2 regions of the Enterobacter sp. C3_dUdeg genome follow, and region 2 is predicted to be linked to the other one. Evidence: predicted binding sites of a transcription regulator. Region 2 holds the regulator's gene; the other holds the start of a gene.
The links. The regulator Fur, encoded in region 2, represses iron uptake genes when iron is present. The targets are predictions, from matches to a motif close to ATAATAATGAGAACNACTATCAA.

Region 1: the regulator Fur is predicted to act here: its motif matches at 1,774-1,796, upstream of AC27FC_RS00015 (Nramp family divalent metal transporter).

The regions. Positions count from the first base shown of each region.
Region 1 is NZ_BAAKFX010000001.1:2,375-5,795, reverse strand. Features, by position in the region: gene AC27FC_RS00020 (DUF2502 domain-containing protein) at 110-463, shown strand; gene AC27FC_RS00015 (Nramp family divalent metal transporter) at 496-1,734, opposite strand; gene AC27FC_RS00010 (NupC/NupG family nucleoside CNT transporter) at 2,083-3,270, shown strand; gene AC27FC_RS00005 (sensor domain-containing phosphodiesterase) at 3,315-3,421, opposite strand, start outside.
Region 2 is NZ_BAAKFX010000002.1:43,631-47,051, forward strand. Features, by position in the region: gene ybfE (LexA regulated protein) at 21-308, shown strand; gene fldA (flavodoxin FldA) at 464-994, shown strand; gene fur (ferric iron uptake transcriptional regulator) at 1,285-1,731, shown strand; gene chiQ (ChiQ/YbfN family lipoprotein) at 1,872-2,198, opposite strand; gene chiP (chitoporin ChiP) at 2,246-3,421, opposite strand, start outside.

The DNA of each region.
Region 1 (3,421 bases), on a different contig from region 2:
GTGCTCTCATTCAGGAATTCGGAGTTGAGGCGATGAAACGAGGCTTTACCAACTCGTAATATTGCGTTAACAGGCCCCACAAGGGCCCCGATCGTGAAGGAGAAAGAGTATGTTCAGGTCACTGATTCTTGCAGCGGTATTACTGGCTTCAGCCCCGCTGATCGCCAATGCGGGCGAAATCACCCTGTTGCCATCAGTAAAATTACAAATTGGCGATCGTGACGACTACGGCAGATACTGGGACGGTGGCTACTGGCGCGACCGTGACTACTGGAACCGTCACTATGAGTGGCGCGGAGACCGCTGGTGGAAACATGATAACGGCAGACACCGCGGCTGGTATAAAGACAACGCGTATGAGCGCGGCTACCGTGAAGGCTGGAACGATCGTGACGACCGTCGCGGCGGCTGGGATCGCGGCGGGAAAGGACGTGGCCACGGTCATGGCCACGGTCACCATTAATGCAAAAAGGAGCCTCCCGGCTCCTTTTTCTTTTAGAGCCCCAATGCGGTGCCAATAAGCAGCCACAGGTTCAGTGCCACTACCACCACCACGATTGCCCACCCGGTCCGTTTCACCAGCGTTGAGTTAACCAGTTCGCCCATCAGGGTTTTGTTGCTGGTAAAGATCAGCAGCGGCACCAGCGCCAGCGCGATACCAAAGCTCAGCAGCACCTGGCTCATGACCAGAATTCTCGTAGGATCAAGCCCCATCAGGATCACGATAAATGACGGTAGCATGGTGACGGAGCGGCGAACCCACAGCGGAATATGGAAGCGGACAAATCCCTGCATCACCACCTGACCTGCCAGCGTGCCCACCACCGTAGAAGAGAGACCGGCAGCCACCAGGCTGAGACCAAATATCGTGGCGGCAGCATGGCTCAGTAAGGGCTCCAGCGTGAGATAGGCCTGGTCGAGATCGGCAATACCGGTGTGGCCGTTAAAGTGGAAAGCGGCGGCTGCGGTAGCCATCATCGCCAGATTGACAAACCCCGCGATGGTCATGGCAATCGCCACGTCCCATTTGGTGGCGGAGTAACGCTCTTTGCGCGTTCCACCATGGAGATGCTGGGTCAGCGAGGAGTGCAGGTAAATCACATGCGGCATGATGGTCGCCCCCAACACTCCGGCGGCCAGGAACACCGCTTCCGAGGTTGGCAGGCTTGGGATTGCCATACCTTTACCGAGCTGCACCAGATTCGGCTGTGAGAAAATCAGCTCGACGATATAAGACGCCGCGACAAACAGCAGCAGACCGCCGATAACCTTCTCCAGCGGCTTTTGACCCCGACGCTGTAGCATCAGGATCAGGAAAGTGGCAATCCCGGTCAGTACCGCCCCCTGCAACAGCGACACGCCCAGAATCAGCTTAAAGCCGATCGCTGCACCGATAAATTCAGCGAGGTCAGTGGCCATGGCGATAATTTCCGCCTGGACCCAATAGAGCCAGACGGCCGGACGTGGATAATGGTCGCGAATTTGCTCCGCCAGGTTTTTACCCGTGGCAATCCCCAGCTTTGCGGAGAGCATCTGAATCAGCATCGCCATCAGGTTAGCCCAGACGACCACCCACAGCAGCTTATAGCCGAAGCTGGCCCCGGCCTGAATATTGGTCGCAAAGTTACCTGGATCGATATAGCCAATGGCAGCGATGAACGCAGGTCCCATTAATGCGAACCGCAACTTGCGCGCGGCTCTGCCACTGCTACCCTCTACGCGACTGTTTGTCATTTCTGCCTCTGAAATATAGCCTTTGCTATGTTTAATGCTATCAAAATGAGAATGATTATCAAGATCATTTATGCTGTTTACAGTGATTTCTCTGATAGCTTTGAACGATAGACGGGCGGGTAAGTGGGGCGATCTAACAGAAACTAAAATCGCGCGCGCTTTTGTGAAGACTAGCACACAAACTTAACTTTTCACTCATTTACCTAACATAACAAAAATGTATTGTGGATCACTATTTTTGAGACTCGTCACAGGATGTAACTATAGTGTGTCCTCGATCTCGTTTTCTTTTCGCTTGTTACATAGAATGTGCACGAAAATTAAACCTGCCTCATATTTGGAGCAAATATGGACCGCGTCCTTCATTTTGTCCTGGCACTTGTTGTCGTTACTGCACTTGCATTGCTGGTCAGCACAGACCGCAAAAAAATTCGTATCCGTTATGTTGTCCAGCTGCTGGTCATTGAAGTTTTACTTGCGTGGTTCTTCCTGAACTCCAACGTAGGCCTCGGCTTCGTGAAAGGCTTCTCCGAAATGTTCGAAAAACTGCTCGGATTCGCCAATGAAGGGACCAACTTTGTCTTCGGTAAAATGAACGACGAAGGTCTGGCGTTCTTCTTCCTGAAGGTTCTCTGCCCTATCGTCTTCATCTCCGCGCTGATCGGTATCCTGCAGCACATCCGCGTTCTGCCGTTCGTTATTCGTGGAATTGGTTTCCTGTTATCCAAAGTGAACGGCATGGGCAAGCTGGAATCCTTCAACGCCGTCAGTTCCCTGATCCTCGGTCAGTCTGAGAACTTCATCGCGTATAAAGATATTCTCGGCAAAATGTCCCGCAACCGCATGTACACCATGGCGGCAACCGCAATGTCTACCGTGTCCATGTCTATCGTGGGCGCGTATATGACCATGCTGGAGCCAAAGTATGTTGTTGCGGCGCTGGTTCTGAACATGTTCAGCACCTTTATCGTTCTGTCGCTGATCAACCCGTACCGCGTTGACGCAAGCGAAGAGAACATTCAGATGTCAAACCTGCACGAAGGCCAGAGCTTCTTCGAAATGCTGGGTGAGTACATTCTGGCGGGCTTCAAAGTGGCGATTATCGTTGCCGCCATGCTGATCGGCTTCATTGCGCTGATTTCTGCGCTGAACGCCCTGTTCGCCGCGGTGCTGGGTATCTCCTTCCAGGGTATTCTGGGCTACATCTTCTACCCGGTTGCCTGGGTGATGGGTGTTCCGGCTCACGAAGCGCTGCAGGTGGGCAGTATCATGGCAACCAAACTGGTTTCTAACGAATTCGTTGCGATGATGGATCTGCAGAAAATTGCGAGCACGCTTTCTCCGCGCGCGGAAGGCATTCTGTCCGTGTTCCTGGTCTCCTTCGCGAACTTCTCGTCCATCGGGATTATCGCGGGCGCGATTAAAGGTCTGAACGAAGAACAGGGCAACGTGGTTTCTCGCTTTGGCCTGAAGCTGGTTTACGGCTCTACGCTGGTGAGCGTCCTGTCTGCTTCTATCGCGGCACTGGTACTCTAACGTTTAGCGTTAAACAAAAACCGGGAGCCTGGCTCCCGGTTTTTTTATGCCCGCAATTCTTCCAGCGGTTTGGGTTTGCCTATCAGGTAGCCCTGCAGGTAATCCACGCCGAAGCGAAGCAGCATCTCGCGCTGCGCCGGTGTTTCGACGT
Region 2 (3,421 bases):
TCCCCCGAAGTCTCAGAATCATGGCCAAAGAACAAACGGACCGTACGACACTAGATCTGTTCGCGAATGAGCGTCGCCCGGGACGACCCAAGACGAATCCGCTTTCGCGCGATGAACAGCTGCGTATCAATAAACGCAACCAGCTTAAACGCGATAAAAATCGTGGGCTTAAGCGTGTCGAACTGAAGCTTAACGCCGACGCCGTCGATGCGCTGAACGAGCTGGCTGACGCGCGAAATATCAGCCGCAGCGAGCTCATTGAAGAGATGTTGCTCGTCCAGCTTGAGACGTTACGCAGCCAGGCATAAGTCTGAAAATCCCCTTTATCGCCCTTTTCATGTAGCACAGAGTGCAGTCCTGCGCGATAGCTGTTTCCGCAGGGTTGCCAGTTCTGCTATTATTGCCCTTATCCGTGGCCAAATTGCGCCACCATACTATTAAGTTTCAAGAGGTTATTTTACTCATGGCAATCATCGGCATTTTCTTTGGCAGTGATACCGGCAATACCGAAAATATCGCAAAAAACATTCAAAAACAGCTCGGTAAAGACGTTGCTGATGTGCATGACATCGCCAAGAGCAGCAAAGAAGATCTGGAAGGCTATGACATTCTGCTGCTGGGTATCCCAACCTGGTACTACGGTGAAGCCCAGTGCGACTGGGATGATTTCTTCCCGACGCTGGAAGAAGTGGACTTCAACGGTAAGCTGGTCGCCCTGTTTGGCTGTGGCGATCAGGAAGACTACGCCGAATACTTCTGTGACGCGCTGGGCACCATCCGCGATATCATTGAGCCGAACGGCGCGGTTATCGTAGGCCACTGGCCGACCGCCGGTTACCACTTCGAAGCGTCTAAAGGCCTGGCCGATGACGATCATTTCGTAGGCCTGGCCATCGACGAAGACCGTCAGCCAGAACTGACCGCAGAGCGCGTTGAGAAGTGGGTGAAGCAGATCCGTGAAGAACTGCACCTGGATGATATTCTGAACGCCTGATTTTATCGCGGCGCAACTGCGGTTGCGCCCATGCTCCAGGTCAAACCGATTAAATTAATCGCTACAATCTTTTAACTTTTTCGCCCAGACCTGTACAATGTCTCCCTGATAAAACGTGGTTTTCCATTGAGCAAGTTTGTTGGTGATACCACGTTTTTATAAGCATATTTTGCCTGAGACTTGCAGTTTTCATTTAGCCATGGCAGTTCTATAATGAGACGCATTATCCCGGGTGCATTTTCTGTCACTTCCTACAGAAGTGAATCGTTTAGCAACAGGACAGATTCCGCATGACTGACAACAATACCGCATTAAAGAAGGCTGGCCTGAAAGTTACGCTTCCTCGGTTAAAAATCCTTGAAGTGCTTCAGGGTCCAGACAATCACCATGTCAGTGCGGAAGACCTTTATAAACGTCTTATCGACATGGGTGAAGAGATTGGGCTGGCTACCGTCTATCGCGTGCTGAACCAGTTTGATGACGCAGGCATTGTTACCCGTCATAATTTCGAAGGCGGTAAATCTGTTTTCGAACTGACCCAGCAGCAGCACCACGATCACCTGATCTGCCTCGATTGTGGCAAGGTCATTGAATTCAGCGATGATTCCATCGAAGCGCGCCAGCGTGAAATCGCGGCGCGTCATGGCATCCGCCTGACGAACCACAGCCTGTACCTTTACGGTCACTGCGCTGAGGGCGATTGCCGCGAAGACGATCACGCGCACGACGCGAAATAATAAGATTCATACTCTGAGCCAGCCGCAAGGTTGGCTTTTTTTTTGCCTGGAAAAAGCCCGGTGGCACTGTGCTTACCGGGCCTACGGGCTATGACACCTTTGTAGGCCCGGTAAGCGCAGCGCCACCGGGCGTAAAGCACTTATTTATTGTTATTGCGTATCTCGTTCCAGATCTTATCGCAACGCTTCGCCACTTCCTGATCGTTACCGGTTTTACGCGCCTGGATGCAGGCCTGATAATCCATCACGCGGACGTTTTCCTGCGTCGCGAACTGCTCATGCGCTTTCTCTTTCTTCAGCACGTTCAGCACGCTCTGACAGGCTTGAATTTTCTCCGGCGATCCTTCCGCAGTATTTATGCAGGCGCTATACGCCTCCTTCAGACGGGAGTCCTCTTTCGGCGCCTGATTCTGAGCACACGCCACCAGCCCTGATGCCAGCAACGCGACGATTACAATTTTTTTCATCATGTGCAGTCTCCATGCCGGCGGGACTCAGCCCGCCGGTGCGTTCATCAGAAGATGGTGAATGGGGCAATAACCATGAATTTCACGTCACGCTCATCCTGGAAGATGTTGCCGTAACCGCCCGCATAGCTCGGGATATCGGAGTGGTTGTCATACTGGGTGAAGTGCAGTTTGAACATCGTGCCTTTCGCACGGCCATCCTGCAGGGTGTAGATAGCATCTAAGCTGTAGGAAGACTCTTTCAGGCGATAGTTGGGATCGTAGTATGCGTCCGGCGTGGCCATATCGGCAGGTTTTGCGTCCCAGGCGTAAGCGTAAGAAGCGCCCACCGCCCAGCCAGGCAGGTTCCAGTTTTTCAGGTCATACATTGCGCCGAAGAAGACCGCTTTCTCGCCGTCGGCGTTGAAGTCTGAGCGGTTATCCCACCAGATATCAAGACGACCGTTGGAGGAGGCGTAGGTCGGGGTCATACGCTGCAGGAAGTAGCCCTGCAGCCCTTCCGCCTTCACCCATGTGCCTTCCAGACGCAAATCAACCTGACCGACCTTGTAGCCGAAGGTTAACGCCTGCAGCCACGCGGTGCCGTCATAAATGTCGTTGACGCCACCGTTGCTGACTTTGTCGCGCGTACCGTAGAACTGGTAGCTGGTGCTCAGCGGGCTACCCGCGACATCGAATTTATAGCTGGCCTTAGCAAAGTACTGATCGACATAGCCCTGTGCCTGACCAAATGCCGCTTCTAGCACCAGATCGTTTTTGAAGTCGTACTTCGCGCCCAGCGAGTGCAGGTAATCGACTTTGGTTTTTTTATCGTTCTGGTAGAACTTGTCCATTTCGATGTGCCACGGTGCTTTGTACTCGTTGGTCCACATATAGGAGAAGCTCAACGCACCCGCATCACCGTAGTCAAAGTTCGCCCCGGCTTCGGCACCCTGATAGGTACCCGGCATAAAGCTCCAGTGCGGTGCTAACAGAGTCTGGCCAGTTGGCTGAATATAACCACCGCGCGCCCAAACCGGACCGTATTTAAATTTTGCAGCGGCTTTGTAAAGGCTGATACCGCTCTTATCCCCGGACCAGTCTTCTTTATAGGCTTTGTTGCTGGAGGAGAAGGCAATTTCGTTCGGGTGGGCGCTGTCGCCGTTTTCCGCCATTTCAATCGCGGTAAACGCAGCAATATCCAGACCGAACATATCCGCGGCATAGCCTGACTGGAAGTCCAG